3 regions of the Pseudarthrobacter cremeus genome follow, and region 1 is predicted to be linked to each of the others. Evidence: riboswitches for the same ligand, from Rfam matches in the RefSeq annotation. Region 1 holds a riboswitch; each other region holds the start of a gene.

Region 1 (9,437 bases):
GAGGGCGAAAACGAACCACAGCGGAGTGTCAGGCACGACAAGCTGGAGGAAGAAGTCGCCGACCGTTCCGACGCGGGGAGTGGCGCCGGTCATCGCAGCGGGAATACTGAGCAGTGCGTAGACAAGCAGCCACACGGCGTAAAGGTAGTAATTGGTCAGGCCGGCCTGTATCGCCTTTCCATTGCCGAACCCGTTCCGGATCTTGGATGCAGCAAGCATCCCGGATACAGCAAGAAGAAGGGGCATCCGCACGGAGCCCAGCGCAATGGCCACGGTTTCCCACAACGCGAAGGCGATGCTGCCGGCGTGCTCGAATTTGAGAAAATGCCAGTAGCCGACGTGGAAGAGAACCACTGCGATGACGCATAGCCCACGTGCTGCGTCGATCCAGTCGATCCGGGACCCGACCGCCGGCCCGGAATGCGTTGCGCCAGTCTGGCCCAAGGTCATGATCAAACTTAGCAACGGGTCCGGCCGGTTTCCCCTGCTGCCCGGGATTATGGGGTGGATAGGTACCCCCTCTTTGGGGACTAGGGGATCGGCTTTTTGGCGACGCTTGCGTCCCGAGGTGCCGGTTACAGGGCCCACTCCGATAACGGCCCCTGTCGTTCACCTATGGCGTAACACCTCCGGGACTAGTTGCCGGGCCTCCGTCGTTGTACGCCGTAGGACCCGAGCGCAGGTGCCGGGTCCGGTAACACCAGGAGGTGCGCCATGGACGAGCTGCGTAAACCCGGTCCACCACCAGCGGCCGACGACGATCCGCTGGACTCATACTCCGAAACGGTCATGCGGGTGGCCGACACCGTCACACCCCACGTCGCGGCCATCGAAATGACCGGAAGCCGCCGGAACGGACGCTTCCGCGTGGGCGCCGGGTCTGCGGTCCTCTTCACCGAGGACGGCTACCTTCTGACGAATTCGCACGTCGTGGCCGGCACGCACCACGGCCACGCCTCCTTTGCCGACGGCAGCCGGACCGATCTTGAACTGGTGGGGGTGGACCCCTTGTCCGATCTCGCGGTGGTCCGCGGCAAGGCACCGAAGGTGGCCCCGGCACAGTTCGGCGACGCCGAGACGCTCCGTGTGGGCCAACTTGTCATCGCGGTGGGCAATCCCTTGGGGCTGGCAGGATCAGTGACCGCAGGAGTGGTCAGCGGATTGGGCCGGGCCATCCCCGTATGGTCGGGCGGAAACCGGCGGGTGATTGAGGACGTCATCCAGACCGACGCGGCACTCAATGCCGGCAGTTCCGGCGGCGCTTTGGCGGACGCGCACAGCCGCATCGTGGGAATCAATACGGCGGTGGCCGGGGCCGGGCTGGGCCTGGCCGTACCGATCAACGCCACAACCCGGCGTATCATCTCGGCTCTGCTGAAGGACGGACGCGTCAGGCGCGCCTACCTGGGTGTTGTCAGCACACCCACCCGCCTCAACGCCAGTGCCGTGATCAGGACCGGCCAACGCGACGGGCTAAGGGTGGTGGAGGTCCTGGCTGGTTCCCCGGCCGACCGCGCCGGCCTGCAGGCGGGCGACATCATCATGACAGCCGGAGGCCGCCCCGTCAGCAACGCGGAAAGCCTGCAGAAACTTCTGTTCGCCGATGCAATCGGCCAGCACCTGCAGATCAGCGTCCTGAGGGACGGCAAGGAATTGAACCTGGCGGCCGTCCCCGAAGAAATGGCAGAGAACGGCGGGTAATCCAGCTACCGGCGCTTCTTCAGGTGCGCTACAGGATCCTGGGCACCTTCGGGGCTCTTGGCCTTCTTCTCCGCGCGTTTCTCCTTGATGGTTTTAACCGGCTTCTTCGACAGGTTCTGGTGGGGTGTCTTGTCAGGCATGGCGTGCTCCTTACAACGGGGGACAGGCAGCGTCCCTCTTCGTAAAATACGCCTTTTCGTGCCCGAATGTAATGCCCTGAACCGGTCCGAAATCAGCCCTGGATCAGTCCGGAACCGATACGTCCGCGATGCCCACAAAGCGGGTCCCGACGCCGTCGAACTCGCTCCTGACAAGGCCCTGCCGGGCAGGCGGAACGTCACTTGGCGCATGGTGTCCACAGACCACGTAGGTGAATTCCGGCCACCACTTTTTGGGGCGGGCCGCTTCTTCATACCCGCACACGGCACACTCGAGATGGACCCACACCGGGCGTTTGCCTGTCCGGTTCGCACGGGACTGGGTCAGCCAGGCCGGGGGATTGTCCAGGATTTCGCTGAGCTCGGCTTCGGTCAGGCGTTTGGGGATGCCATGGCGCTGCGCCATTTCCATCGGTACATCTAGGGCAATTGCCGCGTCGCGTCTGCTAATCATCACAGTCAACGATACGGGACTGCGCCAAACCGGCTGTGCGGCCAATGAATCGCTGTAAATGCATAACGACGGCGGCGCCAGGGCAGGGCGAAGCGTCTGGGCTAGGAAGCGATGGCGATGCCCAGGGCGGCAGCGGCGAAACCCGCGGCCAGGTTGGCGCCCACATTGAGTGCCGCCGCGCCGAACCGCGACTCACTCAGAAGCCGGACAGTCGCCGTCGTCCATGAGCTGAAGGTGGTCAGCCCGCCGGCGAGCCCGGTGGCGGTTGCTGCCTGCCACTCGGAACCCAGGCCGAGCCGCCCGGTGATCCCCATGGACAGCCCGATCACGAGGCATCCTGCGACATTGACCGAGAGCGTCGCCCACGGCCAGTGCCGGGGTGTGCCGAAGGCGTTGACAGCGGCGCGGCGGCCGGCCCGGTGGGCAAACCAGCTGTCGACGGCAAAACGCAACAGGGCACCTGCCATCCCGAATGCGCCGACCAGCGCAGCGGCCATCATGAGGCAACCCGCAGCCGGTCAGCCAGCAGCCGCCCCGCCCGCCAGCCGCCCGCCGCAGCGCCAAGGCCGAGCAGCAAGGACAGGGCTAAATAGGCAATCCACACAGGATGCTCTTCGGCCCTGGCAAGCCTGTCAACGGAGAAAACCACCGCGGAGAAGGTGGTGAAGGAACCCAGCACGCCCGGTCCCAGGCCCGCGCGGAGCCAGAAGGCGGTGGCAGGCCGGGCGATCCACATGGTGGTGAGGGCGGCCAGTACAAAACTTCCAGCCACGTTGATGCACAGGGTGGTCCAGGGGACGGCGCCGGCTGGGTCCGGGAAGACGAGCCCCAGCCCGTAGCGGAGTTCTGTCCCTGCCAGGCCGCCTGCGGCCACCGCCAGCCAGGCGCGCCAGTCAGGCATTCCGGCGTTCTTCATTCAGCGGCTACCAAGGACGCAGCCCAGGTGGGGGTGGCCGCTGTGGACCCAAAGCGCTGCGGTAACTTCATCCGCAAGATCGTAGTCGCGGGTCCTGCCGGAGCTGGTGATCCGCACCATCAGGGCACCACCAAACGGCCTGCGGCCCAGGACCTCCACCTCAGCGTCGAGGTCGATCTTTTCCGCAGCGAGGTACCGCAGAAGATCCGGATTCTCGTCACTGATGCGGGTGATGCGGCCTGTGTGCCCTGGATCAAGCTCGCCCATCAGGCGGGCATCGGGCATCAGGACAGTGCCGTCGGCAGTGGGGATGGGATCGCCGTGGGGGTCACGCTGCGGGTTCCCCAGCTTGATTGCCATCCGCTCAATGAACGTGTCCGACACCGCATGTTCGAGCAGTTCGGCTTCGTCGTGGACTTCGTCCCAGCTGTAACCGAGCTCCTGAACAAGGTAGGTCTCGATCAGGCGGTGGCGGCGCACCATGGACAGGGCCAGCCGCACGCCGGCCGGGGTCAAGGTGATGGCGCTGTACGGCTTGTGGTCCACCAGCCCCTGGTCCTTCAGCTTGCGCACCATCTCCGAAACTGATGAGTTCGCGACGCCCAGGCGCTGGGCGAGCTGTGAGGAGGTGATGGGTTTGTCCTGCCACTCCGTAAAGCCGTAGACGACCTTGACGTAGTCCTCGATCGAGGAGGAGGGCGCGCTGGTCTTCACGGCACAAGCCTACCCGGTAGTGCCATCAGGCCTTGGCAGCCCGCCATGTCAGCGTCAGATACGGCAGGGTGATGTCTTCCCCGGCGGCGTGGCCCAGATGCTCGTGAAGGTACCAGTCGAGGTTCGCCAGGACTTTGGCCCGGATGGCTTCCCCGGCGCGCAGGTAGTAGCTGCGGGATTTCGTCAGCTCCATGATGTCCGCCGTGCTCAAGCTGTCCTCCCAGCGGGTGAGGTGACTCTCCAGGCCTTCAAACCCGGGCCCCACCACTGGGCGGAACCCGGGCTTGTAGACATCGCCCGCGTGCATGATGCGGGACAGCCGGTGGACCCACGGGATGGACGTGTCCAGCTGGTTCCAGATCAGGCCCAGTGTTCCGCCGGGGCGGAGGATCCGCGCCAGCTCCGCGCTGGCCAGCAGCGGATCACACCAGTGCCAGGCCTGGGCAACGCTGGCGACGTCGAACGAAGAGTCTGGGAGTCCGGTCGCCTCTGCTGTCCCCTGGGTTGCGGACACCTCAGGGTAATGGGCGCGCAGCTGTTCGAGCATGTCGGTGGAGGGGTCCACCGCTGAGACTGCGAGGCCGCGTTCCAGCAGGAGGGCGGTGAACTTGCCCGTGCCGGCGCCCACGTCCACGGCGGACCTGGCCCCGGCAGGGATCAGCCAGTCAGCTGATTCACCGGGGTAGCCGGGGCGGACCCGCTGGTAGTGTTCGCCGCCGTCCTGGAAGCTCTGGCCGAGCTCCCGGCGACGGCCGTGGTCAAGCCTGGGGCCACCCCGTGCCACTCGCGGCCTCCTTCAACTGATCCCTGGGTATCCTTCGAATTTACCGCATGGGAGGGCCGCCAGGTTCGGGACCCCGCAGCCGCCTGATCGCGGCCTGCTGCTTCAGGAAAAGTCAGTCATCAATGCAGGGGGCCGCCCCGGCGGTGCCAGGCGTGTTCGGCGCCCAGTGCGGGTATGTGCGGGTGTCGTTGGCAGGAACCCAGCGCCCCGAATCCACCACGTAATCCCAGCCCAGGCCCGTGCTCCGTAGCTGTTCGATGCCGGCAAGGAGCCGCTGGGCGTCCTCGAGCCGTGAACCCACGCCGAAGCTGGCACGGAGCGAACCCGAGGGCAGGCCGAGGCGCTTGAGCAGCGGGTGCGCGCAGAAGCGGCCGTCCCGCAGGCCGACGCCGTGTTCTGCGGACAGGTAGGCAGCCACCAGTCCGGCGTCGTAGCCCGCTACCGAGAAATTCACGACGCCGATGGTGCCGGTCTCAGCATCCGTGTCCGAGAAGATCTGGTGGACGGTGACGCCGTCGATCTTCTGCAGCCCTGCCACCAGGAAGGACCTGATGGCGGCCTCGTGGGCGTGCCACCGTTCCTGGTCCAGTGACGCAAGGACCTGGGTGGCGCGGGCCAGGGTGGCCGCGCCCAGGACATTGGGGGAGCCGCCCTCGTGCCGGGCCGGGCCGGTGGCCCAGCTGACGCCGTCGAGCCGTGCCTCGCGGACGGCGCCGCCGCCGGCAAGGTGCGGTGTGCCTGCGTCGAGCCAGTCGGTGCGCCCCACCAGGACACCCGCCCCGAAGGGCGCGTAGAGCTTGTGCCCGGAGAAGGCGATGTAGTCGACGTCGTCCGCGCCGATGTTGATCCGGCGGTGCGGAGCGAGCTGCGCCGCATCCACCACAATCCGTGCCCCGAACTCGTGGGCCAGGGCAGCAAGGGCGCGGATGGGGAGGATTTCGCCGGTGACATTGGAGGCACCCGTGACCGCGAGCAGGCTGACGCTTCCCTGCTCGAGTTCAGCGCGGAGAACCTCGATGGTCCCCGCGATCGTGTCGGCAGCCACCACGCTGCGGTGCGGCACGCCCTGCCACGGAAGGAGGTTGGCGTGGTGCTCGATGTCCAGGTACAGGACATCGCCGTTTGGCCGCCCGTCCGTCAGCGGAAGGCAGCCGGCGAGCAGGTTCAGCGAGTCGGTGGTGTTCCGGGTGAAGATCACGGAGTCGTCCGGGCGGCCGCCCACGAAGTTGCGCACGATGTTCCGGGCGTTCTCGTAGACGGAGGTGCTGATCTGCGATGCATAGCCGGCCCCGCGGTGGACACTGGCGTAGAACGGCAGGATCTCGTTCAGGTAGGCGGACACCACGGAGAGCGCCGGCGCGGAAGCGCCGTAATCCAGGTTGGCGTAGCGGATGTGGCCGCCCTGGATCAGCGGGGCCTGGATTTCTGCGCCGGTAACGGCGGACAGGGGGCGTCCGGCGAGGGCGGGCACATCGGTGTTAGCGGCGTGGACTGTGGAGACGGAGTCGGGGGAGACAGTGGCAGTTGTCACGGAGACCTCACTTTGAAAGGACACCCGTTACCCGGGAATCCGCGCTTGCCGGGTCCGTTCCGGACCGGCCTGGTCGTCACCCGGGGCACCCCACCGCGAATGGAGGGTTGCCGGCCAGCAAACCGGGGTTTAGCGCTGGCACTCGTGACCTGTTAAGAGCGTAGGACATCGCCGCCGGGGGAAAGAAGCCCGGCCGAATGTTAAGGACTTTATTACGCGCAATTTGGGCGGGGTCCCATTCTTCGAACAAACGACGGCGGGCGCCCCCCGGAGGAGGCGCCCGCCGCAGATAATTCGGTATGGGGTTCTAGGGAGCGGTCTGGAGAAGATCGTCCAGGCCCGGATTCAGCCGTTTGAGGACCTCGGAGTGCAGGATGGAATTCGTGGCCAGGGCGTTGCCGCCGAACGGCCCGTCCACTCCTTCCAAGGAAGTGAAACGGCCGCCGGCTTCCACCACAATGGGGACCAGCGCAGCCATGTCGTACAGGTTCAGCTCCGGTTCACAGGCGATGTCCACCGAACCTTCGGCCACCATGCAGTAAGACCAGAAGTCGCCGAACGCGCGGGTGCGCCAGACGTCCTCGGTCAGGCCCAGGAAATCGTCCAGGTTGCCGCGCTCCTTCCAGCCACCCAGGCTTGAATAGGAGAGGGAGGCATCGGACAGCCTGGACACGTCCGAAACCCGAAGGCGGGTTGCAGCGGCGAGGGACCTGCCCATGTACGCCCCGGCCCCTTTGGCGGCCCACCAGCGCTTCCCCAGGGCGGGTGCGCTGACCACACCCACCACGGGTTCGCCCTCGTCAACGAGCGCGATCAGGGTGGCCCAGACCGGAACGCCCCGGACAAAGTTCTTCGTGCCGTCGATGGGATCGATGATCCAGCGGCGTGCCCCGTGGCCGGAGCTGCCGAATTCCTCCCCAAGGACGGCGTCGCGGGGACGCGAGCGGGACAGCTGGCCGCGGATGGCTTCCTCTGCGGCTTTGTCCGCATCCGTGACCGGTGTCAGGTCAGGCTTGGTCTCGATGTGCAGGTCCAGTGCCTTGAAGCGGCTCATGGTCTGGTCATCCACGGAATCGGCCAGCACATGTGCGAGGCGCAGGTCATCGTTGTAGCTCGAAGCGGGTTGGATCATGGTTACAAACTACCGTCTCCGGGCTGCGGAGCCGGGGAGGCGGGCGTTCAGCAGCTAGCTGATGCTGCCCAGTTCCTTGGTTTCCTGGCCTTCCAGCCGCGGATCTGCACCCAGCAGCCGTCGCAGCGACGCGAGCCGGGCCGGGCCGGTGGGGCCGGCTTTGCCGGCGGCAACCCACGCATCGACGCCACAGTTTACGGCGGCTGCGTTGTGCTTGCAGCCGCGTTCGCAGGCGTCGGTTCCCGGCTCAAGGTCGGGGAACGAGCGCATGATCCGGTCCGGGTCCACATGGGCGAGGCCAAACGAGCGGATGCCCGGGGTGTCGATGATCCAGCTGCCCGCCGGGGCGTCGGTCAGTTTCAAAGCCAGGGCCGACGACGACGTGTGGCGGCCGCGGCCGGTCACCGCATTCACGCCGCCGGTGGCCCGTTCGGCTCCGGTGAGCGCGTTGACCATGGTGGACTTGCCGACGCCGGAGTGGCCCAGCATTACCGTCACTTTGCCGTCCAGGTGGGCCCGCAGCTGCTCCACGGCGTCGCTGTCCAGCCGCGCAGAGAGGCCGTCGTCCGAGCGGGCGTCGATGCCAGAGGCGGCTGAGTCTGCCGTCCGGCTGATGATGACCGGAAAGTCCAGGTGCTCGTAGTTGGACAACAGTTCAGCGGGGTCCTTGACGTCGGCCTTGGTGACGAGCAGCAACGGCTCAATGCCGGCATCGTACGCTGCCACGAGGGCGCGGTCGATAAAGCCGGTGCGCGGTTCCGGGTTGGCTGCGGCCACCACCACCACCAACTGATCAGCATTGGCCACCACCGCGCGCTCGATCGGATCGGTGTCGTCCGCGCTGCGGCGCAGCAGGGTCCGGCGGTCCTGGATCCGGACCAGGCGGGCCAGGGTGTCGGGTTCGCCGGAGACATCCCCGACAAGGGAGACGAAGTCGCCGGCCACCACGGGGGAACGCCGCAGTTCGCGGGCGCGCGCGGCAATGATGACGCGTTCGTCGCCGGAGCCCTCGCCCACGATGGCGGTGTACCTGCCGCGGTCAACGGTGATGATGCGGCCGGTGACGGCGTCGTCGTGGCTGGGCCGGTCCTTGGTGCGCGGCCGGGAGCCTTTCTTGCTGGGCCGGATCCGGACATCGGACTCGTCCCAGGAATCAGTGCTGCGCGCCACTGCTGGGACCTTCCGCGCCGTCAACCGTGGATCCGCCCTGGGCGAGCATGTCCGCCCACATGTGGGGGAACTCCGGCATGGTCTTGGCTGTGGTGCCGATGTCCTGGACCTCCATGCCAGGCACAGCCAGTCCCAGGATGGCGCCGGCGGTGGCCATCCGGTGGTCCGCATAGGTGTGGACGACGCCGGCGCGCAGCTTTGCCGGCCGGATCACCAGGCCGTCGCTGGTCTCCTCGGCATCCCCGCCGAGCCGGTTGATTTCGGTCACCAGTGCTGCAAGCCGGTCCGTCTCGTGGCCGCGGAGGTGGGCGATGCCGGTCAGCCGTGAAGGCCCGGTGGCGAGGGCACAGAGCGCCGCGACGGTGGGGGCGAGCTCGCTCGTCTCCGCAAAGTTGCCGCCCTTGATCTCACGTCCGCCGGTAACTGTCAGGACACCGTCCACCAGGCTTACTTCTGCGCCCAGCTCCGTCAGGATGCTGCGCCAAAGATCTCCCACCTGGGTGGTTCCCGCAGGCCAGTCCGGGATCCGCACCGTTCCGCCCGTAGCCAGGGCCGCGGCCAGGAAGGGGCCGGCGTTGGAGAGGTCCTGTTCAATGCGCTGGTCGAACGCGCGGACGGGTCCGGGGGCCACCTCCCAGTGGTTGGGCACGGAATCATCCACCGAGACCCCCACGCTGCGGAGCACGGCCACCGTCATGTTGATGTGGTCCAGGCTTGGTACGGTGTCCCCGACGTGCTCGAGGTGGAGCCCTTCGGTGAACCTCGCACCCACCAGCAGGAGGGCCGACACAAACTGTGAGGACGCGCTGGCGTCAATCACGAGGTGGCCGCCCCGGACAGTCCCGGTGCCCGCAACGCTGAAGGGCAGCGAAACGGG
Region 2 (9,437 bases), on a different contig from region 1:
TTCGCATGAGCCGCTGAACGAAAACCTGAGCACCGCCCGCGAGCTGCTGGAGCGCACCGCTGCCGCGAAGATGATCCTCGAGGTTGAGATCGGCATTGTCGGTGGCGAGGAAGACGGCGTCGAAAACGCCATCAACGACAAGCTGTACACCACCGTTGAAGACGCCCTGGCCACCATTGAAGCCCTCGGCACCGGCGAGAACGGCCGCTACATCACCGCTTTGACCTTCGGGAACGTGCACGGGGTGTACAAGCCCGGCGGCGTGAAGCTGCGCCCGGAAATCCTCAAGGACATCCAGGCCCAGGTGGGTGCCAAGCTCGGCAAGAACAGCCCGTTCGACCTCGTGTTCCACGGCGGCTCCGGCTCCTCGGACCAGGAAATCGCCGACGCCGTCTCCTACGGCGTGATCAAGATGAACATCGACACGGACACCCAGTACGCCTACACGCGTCCCGTGGTGGACCACATGTTCAAGAACTACGACGGCGTGCTCAAGGTGGACGGCGAAGTGGGCAACAAGAAGCTCTACGACCCGCGCGTCTGGGGCGCCTCCGCCGAAGCAGGCCTGGCCGCCCGCGTCGTGGAAGCGACCAAGCAGCTCGGTTCGGCCGGAAAGACGTTCTAGGAATGTCCGACGAGTTCCGCAGAAACCTGATGGGCCCTGAGCCCACGCTCCTGCCTGCCGAGACCGAGGTCTACCAGCAGCTGGAAGCGGGCCAGGAAGCCCTGGATCTCGTGGCCAAAAACCCGACGTCCTCCCTCCTGTGGGCCGTGCTGGCGGAAGAGGCGTGGGCCGAGGGCCGCGTCATCGATTCCTACGCCTACTCCCGCGTCGGCTACCACCGTGGCCTGGACTCGCTGCGCCGCAACGGCTGGCGCGGCACCGGGCCCATCCCGTGGGAGCACGAGCCCAACCGCGGCTTCCTGCGGGCGCTGTATTCGCTGGGCCGGGCCTCTTCGGCCATCGGTGAAGCGGAAGAGCCGGAGCGGATCGAGAAGTTCCTGAACGAATCCGACCCGGCGGCGAAGGCCGCCATCGAAGCGGCAGCCTGACAAGTACCACCCAAAGCAACGCGAGGTCACTTTCCGCCCAATAAACCAACGTTTTTGGGCCGGGAGTGACCCCGCGTTGTGGTTAGTAGTACAGCGGTTGTGGTTTAAAGTACGACGGCGGCCGGTCGCCTTTTCGAAAAAGGTGACCGGCCGCCGTCGTAGGTTGCCGTGGTTACGGGCGGGGGACTAGCTGGCCTTGGTCAGTCCGGTGCGGGCCATGGCGTCGGCGTAGGCGACGCGCATTTCCTCGAGGTACTGATCCTGCCGGGCGGGGGTTCCGGCGAAGGCGCGGCCGCTGAGGCTGCGGACCTTGTACGTCTTCAGGCCCCGGCGCCAGATCATGGGCACCTCGGTCTTAAGGAGCAGGTTGGCCAGCCGGTTGGCTTCGGTGCCGTGGGCGACGATCACCGAGGCGCGGGGCACCAGGGCTAGGAACTTGAGCAGGGGCTTGAGGCCGGAGGCAATCTGGTCCGGCGTGAACTTGCCGTTGGGCTCTCCGTCGGTGTGCCACGGGTGGACGTTCCACGGCATGACACACTCGGGGCGCAGGCCCAGCTTCCACTGGATTCCCAGCATGCGGGTGGTGGCGTCGTCGTCGCCCGCGGTGATGAAGCCCGAAGGGTCCGCCTCGCCGATGTTGGAGAAAAGGCTGATGATGCGGCACTCATCGACGTCGTGCATCGGGTCGACATAGGGGACCCGGGTGTGCGGCTTGACGCTCTGCAGTGAATCGCACAGCTCGTTGACTGCGGCAACATTTGGATCGTAACGGCGGTTCAGGAGCTGTTCGCGGAATGATTCGGGTGCCAGGGCTGTCATGAAGGGCAATGTCTCCTGCGGGGATCGGTGCTGCTGCCAATCCGGAAAATGGGCGCGCGGTGGGCACGCCAAGTCCGGGATGGTTTGAAATGTGTTGTGGACCGATTCCTGGTCGGTCTCTATCAGTTTAGCAAGCCCCGCAAAATGCAGGGTCCGTCCATGGCCTTCCCGTGATGGAAGGCACAGGACGGACCCTGCAGCCGGATCGAAAAACTACCAGAGACGCTTGGTGGCGCGGCGGGCGCCCTCGCCCAAGGCCTCCAGCTTGGCCCAGGCGATTTGCGGGTGGACGCGCCCGCCCAGCCCGCAGTCGGTGGAGGCGATGACATTCTCCCGGCCCACTACCTCGGCAAAACGGACAATCCGGTCCGCGACGAGGTCCGGGTGCTCCACCACGTTGGTGGCGTGTGACACCACGCCGGGAATAATCACTTTGCCCTCGGGAAGCCTCGTGTCCTCCCAGACCCGCCATTCGTGCTCGTGGCGGACGTTGCCGGCCTCAAAGGAGTACGCTCCGGCGTTGACCTGCAGCACCGAGCCGACAATGTCCCCGAACGGAATGTCGGTGGTGTGCGGGCCGTGCCAGGATCCCCAGCAGACGTGGAGGCGGATCTGTTCCTGGGGCAGGTCACGCAGGGCCCAGTTGGTGGCCTCGACCCGGAGCTGGATGAACTTGAGGTAGTCCTCCAACGTCGGCTCGGGGTTGATCTGGTCCCAGCTTTCGGCCAGGGAAGGGTCGTCGAGCTGCACTGTCAGGCCGGCGTCGATGATGGCCTTGTATTCCTCCCGCATCACGTCGGCGCAGGCGTAGAGCAGCTCCTCGTCGGACTTGTAGTACTCGTTGGCCACGCGGGCGCATGACCCGGGGGACAGCGACGCCACAAAACCCTGGTTGAGGCCTGCGGCGGCGAGGCCCTTCTTCAGGTTGGTGACATCGGAGTTCACCAAGTCCTGTCCGGTGTAGGTCAGGGGCCCGGTGATCTTCGGCTGGGAAACGCTCTTGCGGTGCGCCAGGATCCCCGAGGACGGATCGGTGTAGGCGTCGTTGAAAGCAAGCCTGTCGCGGCGGTCCGGAAAAGAGGTCAGCACAATGTGCCCGGGAGACGAGCGGTGCACCGTGGCGTCCTTCCACCGGTCCACATCTGTCGGTTCCAGGCCGCCGAGCCTCGCGAAGGAGTAGTTCCACCAGGCTCCGTAGTCGACCGAACTGGACATGGTGTGTCCGTATTCGCCGTCGTTGGGAACGTCCACTCCCACGTCTTTCTGCCGCTTGACGACCTCCGCCACCGACGATTCGAGCAGTGCCAGGAATTCCGGGGTAATGCCTTCGGTCTCCTTCGCGGCGTTGGCAGCGATGAGCTCCGGGGTGCGGGGCAAGGAACCTGCGTGGGTGACCTGGATGTGGTCCGAGTTCTGGGACATCGGGGGATTTTCCTTTCCATCGGTCCTGGCAGTAGCACCTGCGCGGGCAGAGTTGTCCCTGCTCATGCGCGGTTGCTGCGGCGTCAACGAGCCAGGTCTCTCGGCCGCTCCGGATGGGTACTCTCACTTAAGGCCATCTGTGGGGCCCGGGCAAGTCCGGGCCCGATTGTTTCGTGTGTGAACCCTGCCAGGCCGAACGAGTGGAGAAACCCGGGCATCGGCTAAACTTGGGTGGTAAGAGCCCCGAACTCTTGCGTGGCAGGGCGTCATAAACCGTTCCCGCCAGGCTGTTGCCTTCGGGGCGTTCTCATGAACGGCGCCGGCTTTCGGTGGGCCGTCCGGTGCACCACCGGATGGAGTACCCGGAGTGCGGCCCGAACGAATGGGGGAGGATCCCATGCCAGCAATCGTGATCGTAGGAGCCCAGTGGGGCGACGAAGGAAAAGGCAAGGCCACAGACCTTTTGGGTGGCCGTGTGGACTACGTCGTTAAGCCCAATGGTGGCAATAATGCCGGACACACCGTCGTCGTAGGCGGTGAGAAGTATGAGCTCAAGCTCCTTCCGGCCGGCATTCTCAGCCCCAACGCGGTTCCCATCATCGGAAACGGCTGCGTGGTGAACCTCGAGGCGCTGTTCCAGGAAATTGATGGACTTCAGGCCCGTGGTGCGGACACGTCCAAACTGCGCGTTTCCGCCAACGCCCACCTGGTGGCGCCTTACCACCAGGTCCTGGACAAGGTCACCGAGCGATTCCTCGGCAGCCGGGCCATCGGCACCACCGGCCGCGGCATCGGCCCCGCGTACATGGACAAGGTGGCCCGCCTGGGCATCCGCGTCCAGGACGTCTTTGACGAATCCATCCTCCGCCAGAAGGTGGAAGGCTCGCTGCGCCAGAAGAACGAACTCCTGGTCAAGGTCTACAACCGCCGCGACATCGAGGTGGAGGAGATCGTCAGCTACTTCCTGTCCTTCGCCGAGCGCCTGCGCCCGCTGGTCATCGACAGCACCTTTGTCCTGAACAAGGCGCTGGACGAGGGCAAGGTGGTGCTCATGGAGGGCGGCCAGGCCACCTTCCTGGATGTGGACCACGGGACGTACCCGTTCGTCACGTCCTCCAACCCGACGGCAGGCGGTGCGTCAGTGGGTTCCGGCATCGGCCCCACCCGCATCTCCCGCTCGATCGGCATCATCAAGGCCTACACCACGCGCGTCGGCGCCGGACCGTTCCCCACGGAACTGTTCGACGAGATGGGCATGTACCTGCAGAAGACGGGCGGTGAGTTCGGCGTCAACACCGGCCGCCCGCGCCGTTGCGGCTGGTACGACGCCGTCCTGGCCCGCCACGCCTCCCGCGTCAACGGCTTCACGGACTACTTCGTCACCAAGCTGGATGTCCTGACCGGCATTGAGCAGATCCCGGTGTGCGTGGCGTACGACGTCGACGGCGTCCGGCACGACGAAATGCCCATGACGCAGACCGAATTCCACCATGCTGTCCCGATCTTCGAGTACTTCGAAGGCTGGACCGAGGACATCACCGGCGCCCGCACCCTGGAGGACCTCCCGGAGAACGCCCGGAACTATGTGCTTGCGCTGGAGAAGCTCTCCGGTACGCGGTTCTCCGCCATCGGCGTCGGCCCGGACCGCGATCAGACCATCGTGGTCAACGACCTCATCAAGGACTAAAGTCCACACACGTACGACGCCGGCGGGTCACCTGAAAGGGTAACCCCGCCGGCGTCGGTGGTTAAGGCGTGGGTTACAGGGCGGGCGTCAGCGCTGCTGGCCAGGCCTGGGCGGGCCTGAGCGGGCTCTGCGGGCGGTGGTACGCAATTTACACAGGGTTTACCGGGCCGGTCTTGTGGGGCTCCCGGAGCGGCGGCCAGACTCTTAAGCACACGCTGAACTGATCAACAGATCGTTCGACCAGACCCGCGGGACCGGACGCAGCAACGCGTCCGGGCAGGCCGGTGGCGAGGACGTCGCCGGAGCTGATCACCCGCAGACCGGAAGGATTTGCCATGGCCGGGATGTTTGAAGTTTTTGTGGACGCCGATTCGCTGTTCAGGTTCAGGCTGATGGGGCCGGACGGAACGGTGATGGCTGTGTCGGAGGCGTTCGCTGACAAGCCGGCGGTGGCAGCCGGGATCGCGGCCGTGCGGGAGTGCGCCGGGACGGGGCTGGTCACGGACCTTTCACGCGTTTCGCCGCCGGCCGCAGCAGCCCAGCCGGTGGCGGTGCCAGTAGCGGAGCCGGTTCCTGTGCCGGTTGCAGTCCAGCCGGTGTGCGACGAACAGCGGGTTCCGGTGACCAGGCTCCGAGCCTTCAACCATGCCAAGGCTCCGCGGCGGCAGGTCCCCGCACCGCGCTGGATCGGCGCAACACAGGCGCCCGCCTGAGGCTGAATTCCGGCCTCAATAAGATTTTCAAAGTTTCTTGTGACCGGGCGTAACCCTGTGGCCTGTGTCAGCGATTACCCCTATGAAGCGCCGGTCTGGAACTTGTCCCCCATCATGTTCCAGCCCGGCCTTTTTGTCCCCCAGCCGGCTCGTGGGGTTGCCGGCAGCACGGTTACCGGAGGGTAAAGTTAGCGGGGCAAGCCCCTTCCCCTTCACCGAAAGCCCTGCGTCCCGTGACCGATGCGCTGACAGACGACGTATTGCGTGCCCGCGCCCGCGATCCGGAGCTGTTCAACACCGTGTACCGAACCTATGCGGCACAGGTCCTGGGCTACCTCACAGCCCGCGGAGTAGAAGATCCGGAGGCGGTTATGCAGGAAGTCTTCCTCGCCGTCCTGCCACGGCTCCAGACAGTCACCGGCGGGGTTGCCGGGCTGCGCACGTTCGTCTTCTCCGTGGCCCACGCCCGCATGGTGGATGACCACCGGCGGCAGCAGCGCAGACCGGTCGAACTCCCGTTCGAACCGGAACTGGACCGGCGCGAGGACACGTCGGCAGAAACTGAAGTCCTCCAAAAAATCTCCCCCCAGGAAGTCCTGGACCTGCTCGGCGGTCTGCCGGATGAGCAGCGGGAAGTCTTGTCCCTTCGCCTCGTCGGCGGCCTGACCGTCGAACAGGTGGCTGACGTTATGGGGAAAACCGCCGGTTCTGTAAAGCAGCTGCAGCGCCGTGCATTGGTCAAACTCCGCGAGGAGTCCGCTGTAAAGGAATATGTGGTGCCATGAATGCTCCCTCCAGCCCGGTGATTACCCGGTCCCTTTCCCGGACCGTGGATGACATGCTGCTCGACGCCGGCGAAACCGATGCCAGGCTCCGCTCTGCCCTGCTCTCGCTGGGTTCCCTCCGTTCCCTCCCGGTCCCCGAACCCGGAGCCGAACTGGCAGCCCTGCTTCTGACAGGCCCTGCAGACCAGCTGGCCCGCCAGCGCCTGCTCCGGAGGCACCGGAACTCCGTGGTGGGACTTGCCGTGATCGCCGGGATGGGGTTGGGCGTTACCGGCGTGGCTGCCAGCGGGTCAGTTCCGGACGGATCCACCAACAGCTCCGTCCAGCAGATGCTGGCTGACTGGAGCCCTGCCTGGACCATCACAGGAACCCCGCTCGCCAGCCCGGCGGACGGCGGTCTTTCCGGGGAGATGCGGGGTCCCGGCGGCCCTGCACCAGCCGACCAGGCGGGTCGGGACGGCGCTGCGGGCCAGCCCGAAACATCGGGGCCGGGAAGCAACCAGCCCGGCAGTACCGGCCAGGGGACATCCCGTCAGGAAACCACGCACCAACAAAAGGCAACGGGTAATGGACAAGGCGATAACTCGTCGTCCAAAAACGGCGACGACGGCGCAGCCGATTTCGCGGTGAACGGCAACTCTGATGGCAGCGGCGCCGGGGACGCGGCGTCCGGGGACGGCCGGGAGGAAGCCGGCAATGCCGGTTCAGAAGAGGCCGGTTCTGAAGAGGCCGGTTCTGACGGGGCGGGCGGCCAGGGAAACCATGGGAAGCCCGCGGCCCTGACTTCCACCCTGGAGGCCGTCACTTCGCTTGCGCAGACAGGAAAGACCGTGGCCGGCAAAACCGACCCCGGCCTGATCTGGCTGAAGAAGTTCAGCCGCTGACCACCCACCCCGCGCAAAGGTGTGCAGGGTGCGTGGTGAGCGGTAGGGATTTTTTAGTCAGGAAAGCAGCTGCCGCTTCGAGGAGATCACGCCGGTATCGAAGCCGGCCAGGTGCAGGCCGCCATGGAACCGGGCGTGTTCGATCTTCACGCAACGGTCCATCACCACGTTGAGGCCTGCGGCTTCAGCGCCAGCGGCCACCTCCTCGTGCCATGATCCCAGCTGCAGCCACAGTGTTTTTGCGCCCGCCGCGATGGCCTCGGCGAGGACACCCGGAAGGTCATCGTGCTTGCGGAACACATCCACGATGTCCGGGCTCTCGGGAAGGTCCGCGAGCGTCGCATACGTGGGCTGGCCAAGGATTTCCTTCACCACCGGGTTCACGAAGTAGACCTTGTACCGGGTGGAGGACTGAAGGTACGTTGCCACGAAGTAGCTGGCCCGCGACGGTTTGTCCGAGGCTCCCACGATCGCAATCGACTTTGCCTGCCGCAGCAGGTTCAGGCGATCGGGTGCGGACGGTCCGGTCCAGGTGCGTTCGGCGGTGCTCATGCGCTGGCTCCAATCGTGCAGGAATCAGCGGGTTCGGCCTCCGAAGCCGAGGCGGCCTCCAGCGCCTGGTCAAGATCCCACAGGATGTCCTCGATGTCCTCAAGCCCCACGGAAATGCGGACCAGGTCCTCGGGTACCCCGGCGGACTCGAGCTGGGCCGGGCTCAGCTGCTGGTGCGTGGTGGAACCGGGGTGGATCACCAGGGTACGTGAATCACCCACGTTGGCAAGGTGCGAGGCGAGCTGCAGCGCTTCAATGAACTTCTGCCCGGCCGTCCGGCCGCCCTTTACGCCGAACGAGAATACAGATCCCGGGCCCTTGGGCAGGTACTTCTTCGCCCGCGCGAAATGCGGGTGCGAGGGAAGGCCGGAGAAGTTCACGTAGGCCACGCGCTCGTCCGCCTCCAGCCATTCCGCGACGGCCTGGGCGTTCTCCAGGTGCTCGTCGAGGCGCTGCGGGAGGGTCTCCACGCCCTGCAGGAGCTGGAAAGCCGACTGCGGGCTAAGGGCGGGGCCAATGTCGCGCAGCTGCTCGCAACGGAGCTTGGTGAGGAACCCGTACTCGCCGAAGTTGCCCCACCACGAGACGTTTCCGTAGGAGGCCACCGGCTCGGTCATGGTGGGGAACTTGCCGTTGCCCCAGTCGAACCGGCCGCTCTCGACGATCACGCCGCCGAGGGTGGTGCCGTGGCCGCCCAAGAACTTCGTGGCGGAGTGGATGACAATGTCGGCTCCGTGCTCGATCGGCCGCACGAGGTACGGCGTGCTTAAGGTGGCGTCCACCACGAGGGGGATGCCGGCGTCGCGCGCTACCTTCGCCAGCCCCTCCAGGTCCTGGACCTCCGAGGACGGGTTGGCTACCACCTCAACGAAGATCGCCTTGGTGTTCTCCCGGACGGCCGCGGCGTAGTCTGCGGGGTCGGTGCCGGGCACAAAGGTGGTGTCCACGCCGAAGCGGCGCAGCGTCACATCCAGCTGGGTGACCGTTCCGCCGTACAGCTGTGAAGCGGCCACAATGTGGTCGCCGGCCTGCGTCAGCGCCGCGAAGGTGATGAACTCGGCCGCCATGCCCGACGACGTTGCCACCGCACCGATCCCGCCCTCCAGGGACGCGATGCGCTCCTCGAACGCCGCAACCGTGGGGTTGCCGATCCGGGAGTAGATGTTGCCGTACTTCTGCAGTGCGAACAGGTTGGCGGCGTCCTGGGTGTCCTTGAACACGAAGGACGTGGTCTGGTAAATCGGCACGGCCCGGGCACCGTGCTCGGCGTCGGGGGTGCCGCCGGCATGCAGGGCGCGGGTGCGGAAACCAAACTTGCGGTCAGCCATTACGCAGCCACCTCCACGGAAGCAACCGGTGTCCCGGACAAGTCCAGCTCGGTGCCGTGCTTCCGGGCCAGGTCGGCCTCGAGCTCGCGGACGATCGGCAGGATGTCCGAACCGAAGGCCGCCACTTCCTCCTGGAAGTGCAGGTAGCCGGTGAGGAACAGGTTCACGCCGATCTTCTTGTACGCCACAATGCG
Region 3 (9,437 bases), on a different contig from region 1:
ACCGGCCGCCGTTTCAAAGTCAACAAGCCCGATGTCTGGAACACCAGGCTGTCCGACCGGCGCCGGGCGTCGTTCGAATAACACCGGCACGAGCCCCGCCTGCGCCGCGCGCCCGCGAAAATCAGGCGCAGCGCCCTCAGCCGGTCAGGCCCTTACTGGCGGCACCGGGTGCGACAGGTTCGATTCCAGGCCGGAAAGCAGGATGGTGATTCCCTGGTCCAGTTCGGCTGCGCCGTCATAATCAGCCAGGACGGGTGCCAGGGCGCGCAGCCGGGGGAAGTCCTTGGCCGGCAACCGGTGCAGTCCCAGCCGGAGCAGCACCTCGTTTTCCTCCGGATCCACGATGAACTCCTGGAGCTCATTGAGGATGTGGCCGTACAGGAAGCCGTAGTAGGCCCGGTAGACGTGCAGCGCATCCGACGGTTGGAACCCCGCCTCGATAAGGAGCGAGAGAATCTGCTCCAGCGGACGCAGCGTGCCCAGCGGCCGCAGCCCCAGCGGAGTGGACAGCGGCCGTGTCACGAGCAGCGGGACAACGTTGGGATGCCGGAGGGCCAGAAGCCGCAGATCATGGGCAATCCTGCGCAGCTGGGCCTTCCAGTCCGGATCGTGGGGGAAGATCTCAAGCTCGTTGAAAACCAGTTCCGAGACACCGTCGAGCAGCGCCGCCCGGTTTTCGGCGTACCGGTAGAGGCTCATCGGATCGCAGTTGAGCTCCTGGCCCAGCCGACGCATGGTGAGCGCATCAAGGCCCGCACCGTCCACCAGGTCCAAGGCCGTGGCCAGCACGATGTCCTTGCTCAGCCGGCCTTTTTGACCGGGAATTTCGGTGGCTGGCTTGTTTTGGGAGGGCATGGAATTCCGTCCTGTGTAGGTGTTGCCTCCAGGTCCAGCAAATAATAAAGACGCTTGCTGAATCTGTAGTCTACGGCTACAGTCTACATTGTAGGGACGCAACCGATAATGGTTTTCCCTGTCGACCTGGTCGACACCCCCGAACGCTCAGTGCAAGGTGTTCAGGCATGGCTGCTGTAGCCGAATGGCGGCAACAAAAACGCACCTCGCGGAAGAGAGCCCACCATGGCACATTCCCAGTACGACACATTCCTTTCCGAAGCCACCTCATACGACACCGAGTCTGAATTCACCCTCGACAAAGACCCCCTGTACGGCCTTTACACCAGCTGGTGCTACATCAACGAACGCTCGCCCCGGGCCGAATCCGCGTTCTGGGCAGCCATGAAGAACCGCATCCACCCCGACCGGAACGGCCTGCGCATGAAGGGCCCGGCCGCTGCCGATTACATCCTGACCAGCTACCCGGGCCTGGTCTAGCTGATGAACGTTCCCGCCTGTTCATACCTTCCCCGGGGCGCCCTGCAGCCCCGGGGAAGTCTTCCGTGGTGCGCGGACTGCGACACCGACGAGCACCTGTTGGTCGGCTCGGTGGTTGTCCTTGACGCCCGCAAGGACACGCTGGCGGCAGACATCAACTGCAGCCGCTGTAAAAGCTCACGCGTCCTGGCAACCACGGCCGCTTTTGTTGCGGCAATCCTCGCCAGAACCTAGGTCGCCGTGACAGAGGTCAACCTGATGCCGACCGGGCTTACGGTGCCCGTGGTCCCAGGGGTCTCGATCAGGCTGCTCCGCCGTACCGACGCCGCCGGCATGAGCCTGGCATACAGCCGGAACCGCGATCACCTTGCCCCGTGGGAGCCCTCGCGGGATGCGGCCTTCTTTTCTCCCGGCCATCAGCTGAACATCATTCAGGCCAAGCTGGCCCAGCTTTCGGTGGGCCAGGAAATTCCGTGGGTGCTGGTGGACGACGGCGAGCCCGCACAAATCGTTGGCGCCGTTACCCTGACCGGCATTGTCCGCGGGCCGTTCCTCAGTGCCAACCTCGGGTATTGGGTTGATGGCGGCCTGGCACGGCGGGGAATCGGTTCGGCAGCGGTCAGGTTTGCCGCTGACCAGGCCCGCGAAAGCCTGGGGCTGCACCGGATCCAGGCGGCCACGCTGCTCCACAACGGGCCCTCCCGCAGGATCCTCCGCCGCACGGGATTCCAGGAAATCGGGGTAGCCCCGGCGTACCTGAAAATCGCCGGCACCTGGCAGGACCACCTGTTGCACCAGCTGATCCTCCACGCCTGAAGCCACACACATTCAGGACCCCCAAACGGTCCGCCCGATTTCGCCTAAGCTGGCCCTGAGACCTCCAGGATCCGCAGCATGGAAAGGCACACCATGAGCAACGACGCTCACATTCCCGTCATCCTCGGCGGCGCACGCACCCCGTTCGGCAGGTTCCGCGGCGGGCTCTCACCCTTCTCCTCCAGCCAGCTCGGGGCCCACGCCATCCGGAACGCGCTGGAACGCTCGGGCGTAACGCCGGAGCAGATCCAGGCCGTGATCGTGGGCCAGGTCATCCAGGCCGGTGCAGGCCAGGGGCCCGCGAGGCAGGCCAGCCTCGCCGCCGGCATCGGCTGGGACGTGCCAACCGTGACCATCAATAAGCTCTGCCTGTCCGGCCTGACAGCCGTGATCGACGCCGCCCGGATGATCCGCGCCGGCGAGGCAGATTTCATCGTCGCAGCGGGCCAGGAGTCCATGACCAACGCCCCTCACCTGTTGCCCCGGCTCCGCAGCGGCGTTGCGATCGGCGATGCCCCCTTGCTGGATTCACTGAATTTCGACGGCCTCCAGGATCCCGTTTCGGGTGAACTGATGGGTTCCGCCACCGACGCCGGCAACGCCCGCCTTGGCATCAGCCGCCAGGACCAGGACGCCGTGGCGGCGCGTTCCCACCAACGCGCCGAAGCTGCCAGGGAAGCCGGAATCCTGGCTGAGGAGATCGCACCCATGGAGGTGCCGCAACGCCGCGGCGCCGCCGTCGTCCTCGATGCCGATGAAGGCATCCGCGCCGGCACCACCGTTGAGACCCTGGCGGAGCTGAAGCCCGCATTCTCCAAGGACCCGTCAGCCACCATCACCGCCGGCTCCTCCTCCCCGCTGTCCGACGGCGCCGCCGCGGTGGTGGTTGCCAGCAAGGCAGCCGCGGAGGCGGCCGGCCTGAGCTGGATCGCCGAAATCGGCAGTCACGGACAGACCGCCGGGCCGGATGGTTCCCTGCACTCCCAGCCGTCCCGCGCCATCGAGCGGGCGCTGAAACTCGACGGTCTAAGCGTCGATGACCTGGACCTGATCGAGGTCAACGAAGCCTTCGCGTCGGTGGTGCTGCAGTCCGCCAAGGACCTGGGGATCGACGCCGCAAGGATCAACCCCGACGGCGGCGCCATCGCCTTGGGCCACCCAGTCGGCGCGTCAGGTGCCCGCCTCGTACTGCACCAGGCACTCGCGCTGAAAAGGCGCGGCGGCGGGACCGGCGTGGTGGCACTATGCGGCGGCGGTGGCCAAGGCGAAGCCCTTATTCTCAAAGCCTGATTGTTTCTCAAAGCCCCGGGCCGTTCCGCAGCCGTCAGGTCGGGATGATGCGGAACAGGAAACGCTTCCGCACCATGATCCAGAGCAGCCCCAGGATCACTGCGTAGGCGCCGGTGTTGAGGAAGACATCGCCCTGGCGCAGCACCGGGATATTGGCAATGACTGCTATGAGGACTACGTGAACGACGAACACGTAGAGGGTGGCCCGGCCCAGCGGGATGAGGAACCAGCCCAGGGCACGCTCCACCGGCTTCCAATATGCAGTGAGGAACGCGTACGAGGCGACCAACAGGACCAGGACATTGAGCAGGCGCCCTGGGGCAAGGTAGGTGCGCGCAAAGAAGGAATCGTACATGGTCCGGTAAGCGCCGTCCGGAATGACGGCCAACCGCACGTCGAAGCCGTTGGCCAGGTACGGGTTGCCCCAGGACAGGAACGCGAAAACGGCGGCGCAGACGGTACAGGCTGCCACCGCCCAGGGGTTCGCCGTCAGCCACGCCACGATTTTCCGGCGGTGGAACCCCGCAACGAGGCCGATCACAAACAGCACCTGCCAGACCAGCAGGGGGAACGAATCCTCGAACTGGGAAGGCAGCAGGCGGAAGCGCGTGATGGCGCCCAGCGCGTAGATGCCCAGGGCTGCTGCGAGCACCCACCAGGCTTTACCGCGGTTGAGGGCGGCAAGAATCAGTGGGCTGGCCAGCAGCAGGATGACGTACAGGCCCATCACGTTGAACTGCCACGGACCGAACTGCAGGAGCAGGATGGCGGGAAGAAGCTGCGGCGGCACCGGAAACTGGAAGAGCGATTCCATGCCGGCATAAAGGTCGTAGGTGCGCCCGGCGGAGTCATGCCCGGCGCCTCCCGTCCCCTGGTCGGTGTACGACGTGAGGGACGCGGTCTCGAAGACCGGCACCAGGGAAACCAGGAAAATGCCCAGCAGCACTACCAGGGCCGTGACATAGAGCTTTCCGGCCCGGCGCGCGGTCAGGTCCACCACCGTGCCGAAATCGTCCTTGACCCGCGGCCCGTAGACCATCCCCACCACCAGCCCGGAGAAGAGCACGAACAGCTCCGCGCCGGAGACAAAGCCCACCGCTTCCTGGGTCAGCAGCTGGAAGAGGGACGTCATGCCCAGGTGGTTCACCACCACAAACACGATGGCGAGGCCGCGCAGCAGGTCTACCCGGGAGTCCCGCCTGGAAGGATCGGTGTAGCCCCACTCACCCACCGCGGAGACCCTTCGCGGAAGTTGCCACAGCGCCACGAGGAGGACAAGCAGGGCCACCCCGACGCTCCAGGCGGCCGCACCGGTCAGAGTGTTGGCCGGGGTGGTTCCCTGTCCTGTTCCAGGCTCCGTAACCGGGCCGGTGACTACGCCTGAGGCCTCGAGCCGGGCACGCGCTGCCGCCGCCACCTCAGCGTTGCCGCTGATGGTCCAGTCGATGCTGGCAACACCGGTGTCCCGGGTACTGACACGCTCGTCCCAGATCACGGCAGCTGTCCTGTTGAAACGCGCGGACGTGGCGGCTTCCAGCGTCTGCTCCCACCAGGCCCCCTTGATCTCAGCCTCCCCGGCCCCGCCGGTGGAGGGGCTGTAGAAGGCTGCCGTCTGCAGGAGGAACGGCTTGCCGGCTTGCTCCACATAGGTGGCGTAGAAGTCCTCGTTTCCCGCTCCGGCCAGCATGCCGACAAGCTCGCCGGACCCGGGCACGGTGTTGACGGCGGCCTTCCCGGCAGTGTCATCGTGGTAAGCCGAAAGCCCCACCCATTCGACGGCGTCGTCCCCGGGATAGTACGGGGCGTAGGCGCGGTCGGCACCGTCCCAGGCGCCGTCGCCGTTGGTGTCCAGCAGGGCGAATCCCTCGCTGCCGGCGGGAGGGGCGTTGCGGTTCCGTCCGAAGGGGTAGTCCCGGCCAACGTACGGCTCCCAGACCATGAGCGTGCCGGCGTCGTCCGTTTCCTTGAACTCCGCAGCGACGGCCCGGAAGGCAGCACGATACGCTCCGGGCTGCTGGCCCCACCCAACCCAGCTGCCGTTCATGTCCGGGGCAAAGCGCACCAGCACCTTGCCCTGGAAGCCGGCCGAAATGCGGGCCACCTCGGCCACGAACGCCCGGGCCGCCGCCGCATCGATCTGTTCGAGCGGAACGGTGGGCTTGACGGTGAATATTGCGTGGGAGCCAACGGCTGAAGCCTGGTCCAGAAACTGCCGGAGGTTGGCGGCCTCGGCGGTCCGGAAAGGGATGGAGATGTCATGGCCTAAGACCGCGGGGGTGGCCCCCAGCCGTTCGGCAAAGGACCCGGCGGAGTCCTGACCCCACTCGAGGACAGCTCCCAGCAGGGGCTTGCCCGGCTCCGGGGCCGGCTCTGGTTCGGCGGCCGCGGCAGCACCGGCCGGCAGGAGGCTGGACAGGAGGCTGAACAGGAGGAGGAGGGCGGCAAGGAGCGCTGCGGGCAGCGGGCTGCGGAGTCCGGAGGCGGCCGGCGCCGGCACACGCCTGGGTACGGTGGCTGTTGGCATGCGGGTGTGGACCCTCCCCCAGGACGGCTTTTCAGTGATGGCGGCCGGTGCCACCTGCGCAAACTCTATCGGTCCCCGGCAGATGCGGACTGCCGTGCGGGCTCCGGCTTGGCCGGCCACACCGATCAGCCTTAGCCGGCCAGGACCTTAGCCGGCCAGGATAACCAGCGGGACCAGTCGCTCCGCACACGAGACCCGGATTAGGGTCTCCGGTCCGGACGCCGCCCTGTTGTTGACCCCTGTGTCGTCGCACCAGTCCAAGGCGTACGGGTAGGCGGTGACCCCGGCCTCCCCCGCGGCCATTCCCGCGGGGACAGTGAACACGAAAGTGAAACCGCCGTCGTCGGTCATGGGGGCAAGTTCCTCCAGGATGTTGATTCCGGCAGCGTCCCGGACCGTTACCTGGACTTTGGCGTCCGCACCGTAGCGCGCATCGCACGTTGCGTCCTGCGCGCTGACCGTGACCCGGTCTCCGGGGCGGGCTTCGGCAGGCGTGACGCTGTACGCCGGCGGCATGCAAGGCGGCGGACCCGCTGCGTCCCGGCAGCCGGCCAGGCCCGCCAGGGCCGCCAGGATCGAAGCGCCGCACAGTGCCGTGGCGACCAACCGGGCCCCGGCACCTTTCGCCCCTTGCTTGCTGCCGCTTTTCCCGCCGCTGTCCCCCATGACCTGATTGTCCCGCCCGGCTGGCCAGGGGAGAAGCACGCGCCGGTTACGAAAGTCCGGTCCTGGTGACGAAACCTCCGTGTTGGTTACGGAACATGACGACCGCGGCGGTGCGGCCGGGCGGGCCGGATGTTACGTTTTTGGGGAGTAATGAGAACCGGCGCCAAGCCCTGACTGGCCGGTCGGCAACCCTCCCTTTCGCGGCGGGGTGCCTCAGGTGAATACTCGGCATATCGACCCATTCGAGCTGCAAGCGTGAAAGAAGGAGTTCTGTCGTGTCTGACGCCCCTGCCCCTGAAGAAAAACTGTCGTACCGGCTCATCACGGGGCCGGATGACAAGGCCTTCTGTGAACGGATTTCCACCGCCCTGGCCGAAGGGTATGTCCTGCACGGCAGCCCGGCCGCGACCTTCAACGGCAGCAGCGTGATCGTTGCCCAGGCACTCATCCTCCCGGCAGCCATCGCCAGCGCGGATGCCGCCGTCGCCACCGCTGTGGAAGACCTCGATTTCGACGGCGAGGGCCACGCATGAGCTACGCCGGAGACCTCACCCCGGAGGAAGCGTGGGCCAAGCTGGAGCAGGGCGCCATCCTGGTGGACGTCCGCACCGAGGGCGAGTGGGCGCACATCGGCATCCCGGACACCAAAGCCACTGACAACGACCCCCTGTTCATCCAGTGGACGTTCCCGGGCGGGATCCCCAACCCGGATTTCCTCACCGACCTGACCCAACAGGCCCCCGAGGACTCAACCACCGAACTCGTTTTCCTCTGCCGCTCCGGCCAGCGGTCCATCGCTGCCGCCATCGCCGCCACGCAGGCCGGCTTCACCTCCTTCAACATCCTGGAGGGTTTCGAAGGCGAGCCTGACCGCTACGGCGAGCGCACAGTCAACGGCTGGAAGAACCGCGGCCTGCCCACCAACCTCGGAAGCAACTAAGTGACCTTCAACAAAGATGCCGCCGGCTGGAGCCCTGACACCCAGGCGGTCCGCGGCGGCCTGGACCGTACCAACTTCCAGGAGACCACCGAGCCGGTGTTCCTGAACTCGGGCTTCGTTTACGAGTCCGCCGCCGCAGCCGAGCGCGCCTTCACGGGTGAGGACGAACGCTTCGTCTACTCCCGCTACGGCAACCCATCCGTTGCCACGTTCCAGGAACGCCTCCGCCTGCTGGAGGGTACGGAGGCGTGCTTTGCGACGGCGTCAGGCATGTCAGCTGTCTTCACCGCCCTGGGTGCGTTGCTGGCAGCCGGGGACCGCGTGGTGGCCGCCCGGTCACTGTTCGGCTCCTGCTTTGTGATCCTCAACGAAATCCTGCCGCGCTGGGGCGTGGAGACGGTCTTTGTGGACGGACCGGACCTCGATCAGTGGCGCGACGCGCTGTCCGGGCCCACCACGGCGGTCTTCTTTGAATCGCCGTCCAATCCGATGCAGGAAATCGTGGACATCGCCGCGGTCAGCGAACTGGCGCACGCCGCCGGGGCCACCGTCGTCGTGGACAACGTCTTTGCCACTCCCCTGCTGCAGCGCTGCGGCCAGTTCGGCGCGGACGTGATTGTCTACTCCGGTACCAAGCACATCGACGGCCAGGGCCGGGTGCTGGGCGGGGCCATCCTGGGCACCAAGGAATTCATCGACGGTCCGGTCAAGCAACTGATGCGCCACACAGGACCCGCGCTGTCCGCGTTCAACGCCTGGGTTCTCACAAAGGGCCTGGAAACCATGGCGCTGCGCGTGAACCACTCGTCCGCGTCCGCGCTGCGGCTCGCCGAATGGCTCGAACAGCAGCCCGCCGTCAGCTGGGTCAAATACCCCCTGCTGAAGTCGCACCCGCAGTACGAGCTGGCCGCCAAGCAGATGAAGGCCGGTGGCACCGTTCTCACACTGGAACTTGCGACGACGGGCGGCCGCTCGGGCAAGGACGCCGCCTTTGCGCTGCTGGACGGGCTGCGGATCATCGATATCTCCAACAACCTGGGCGATGCCAAGTCCCTGATCACCCATCCGGCCACCACCACCCACCGCGCCATGGGCCCGGAAGGCCGGGCGGCGATCGGGCTCAGCGACGGCGTGGTGCGGCTTTCGGTTGGCCTGGAGGACGTGGACGACCTCATCGGCGACCTGGAGCAGGCGCTCAAGCAGATCTGATAGGCCGACTTAGCGGCGGGCGGCCAGAGCTGAGGAGAGGGCAGACGCTGAGGCGGCGCTGCTGTTGATCCGCCAGTCGGTCTCCTTGTTCAGGTTGAACCAGACGAAACCGGAGACGTCCGGCTGGGTCCCCAGATAGGAGACCAGCGCGGTGTTCCAGTCCGGCTTGCTGCCACCGGTTTCGGTGCTCGCTGTCTCGGTGATGATGATCTGCTTGCCTGGGGCGATCGTCCGGAGCTCCGCCAGGTAGGGGCCGAACACGGCGGCGGGCAGCTGCCAGGAACTCCACACCTGGGTGGTGCCCCAGTTGTAGGCGTCCAGGCCCACGGTATCCACATACGCATCTCCCGGATACAGCACGGAAGTTTCAACCGATCCGCCTCCGTTGGGCGCCCATACCCAGTTGACGTTGGTTGCACCGGCCGCGCTGAAGAGGCCGTACACGTGCCGCCATGCCTGGACGTAGTCCCCGGGACTGTTGCCGTTGACCGCTTCAGACCACGGGTACCAGTTGCCGTTCATTTCGTGGGCAAACCGGAGCATCAGCGGCTTGCCCCAGGACGCAAGCGCTGCCGCCCACTGGCTGATGTACGGGTCGAAGTCGCCCGCGGTGATGCGGGCCAGCGCGTAGGCGGGCTGGGTTACGCCGGCGCCCGC

Evidence for each region. Region 1 has a riboswitch for S-adenosylmethionine ahead of ACS5PJ_RS20015 (aminotransferase class V-fold PLP-dependent enzyme). Riboswitches for the same ligand answer to the same signal wherever they lie in the genome.
Region 2: it holds a riboswitch for S-adenosylmethionine, as region 1 does, so the genes downstream of both, ACS5PJ_RS13260 (cobalamin-independent methionine synthase II family protein) here and ACS5PJ_RS20015 (aminotransferase class V-fold PLP-dependent enzyme) in region 1, are expected to answer to the same signal.
Region 3: it holds a riboswitch for S-adenosylmethionine, as region 1 does, so the genes downstream of both, ACS5PJ_RS04085 (DUF1737 domain-containing protein) here and ACS5PJ_RS20015 (aminotransferase class V-fold PLP-dependent enzyme) in region 1, are expected to answer to the same signal.

What each region holds. Positions count from the first base shown of each region.
Region 1 is NZ_JBPZHC010000014.1:16,911-26,347, forward strand. It holds gene ACS5PJ_RS19975 (acyltransferase family protein) at 1-450, opposite strand, end outside; gene ACS5PJ_RS19980 (S1C family serine protease) at 715-1,701, shown strand; gene ACS5PJ_RS19985 (hypothetical protein) at 1,707-1,841, opposite strand; gene ACS5PJ_RS19990 (hypothetical protein) at 1,945-2,313, opposite strand; gene ACS5PJ_RS19995 (fluoride efflux transporter FluC) at 2,415-2,813, opposite strand; gene ACS5PJ_RS20000 (fluoride efflux transporter FluC) at 2,810-3,214, opposite strand; gene ACS5PJ_RS20005 (metal-dependent transcriptional regulator) at 3,230-3,943, opposite strand; gene ACS5PJ_RS20010 (class I SAM-dependent methyltransferase) at 3,969-4,727, opposite strand; gene ACS5PJ_RS20015 (aminotransferase class V-fold PLP-dependent enzyme) at 4,840-6,258, opposite strand; SAM riboswitch class IV at 6,295-6,408, opposite strand; gene hisN (histidinol-phosphatase) at 6,566-7,390, opposite strand; gene rsgA (ribosome small subunit-dependent GTPase A) at 7,445-8,560, opposite strand; gene aroA (3-phosphoshikimate 1-carboxyvinyltransferase) at 8,544-9,437, opposite strand, start outside.
Region 2 is NZ_JBPZHC010000006.1:233,718-243,154, forward strand. It holds gene fbaA (class II fructose-bisphosphate aldolase) at 1-625, shown strand, start outside; gene ACS5PJ_RS13250 (DUF3151 domain-containing protein) at 628-1,053, shown strand; gene ACS5PJ_RS13255 (uracil-DNA glycosylase family protein) at 1,240-1,872, opposite strand; gene ACS5PJ_RS13260 (cobalamin-independent methionine synthase II family protein) at 2,086-3,294, opposite strand; SAM riboswitch class I at 3,308-3,414, opposite strand; gene ACS5PJ_RS13265 (adenylosuccinate synthase) at 3,692-4,981, shown strand; gene ACS5PJ_RS13270 (YegP family protein) at 5,317-5,694, shown strand; gene ACS5PJ_RS13275 (RNA polymerase sigma factor) at 5,928-6,479, shown strand; gene ACS5PJ_RS13280 (hypothetical protein) at 6,476-7,363, shown strand; gene ACS5PJ_RS13285 (CoA-binding protein) at 7,421-7,915, opposite strand; gene ACS5PJ_RS13290 (O-acetylhomoserine aminocarboxypropyltransferase/cysteine synthase family protein) at 7,912-9,243, opposite strand; gene sfnG (dimethylsulfone monooxygenase SfnG) at 9,243-9,437, opposite strand, start outside.
Region 3 is NZ_JBPZHC010000002.1:81,156-90,592, reverse strand. It holds gene ACS5PJ_RS04125 (pyridoxamine 5'-phosphate oxidase family protein) at 1-81, shown strand, start outside; gene ACS5PJ_RS04120 (TetR/AcrR family transcriptional regulator C-terminal domain-containing protein) at 145-855, opposite strand; gene ACS5PJ_RS04115 (hypothetical protein) at 1,081-1,335, shown strand; gene ACS5PJ_RS04110 (hypothetical protein) at 1,339-1,569, shown strand; gene ACS5PJ_RS04105 (GNAT family N-acetyltransferase) at 1,576-2,151, shown strand; gene ACS5PJ_RS04100 (acetyl-CoA C-acetyltransferase) at 2,245-3,441, shown strand; gene opgC (OpgC domain-containing protein) at 3,476-5,965, opposite strand; gene ACS5PJ_RS04090 (hypothetical protein) at 6,113-6,631, opposite strand; SAM riboswitch class IV at 6,778-6,893, shown strand; gene ACS5PJ_RS04085 (DUF1737 domain-containing protein) at 6,907-7,164, shown strand; gene ACS5PJ_RS04080 (rhodanese-like domain-containing protein) at 7,161-7,571, shown strand; gene ACS5PJ_RS04075 (O-succinylhomoserine sulfhydrylase) at 7,572-8,780, shown strand; gene ACS5PJ_RS04070 (glycoside hydrolase family 26 protein) at 8,790-9,437, opposite strand, start outside.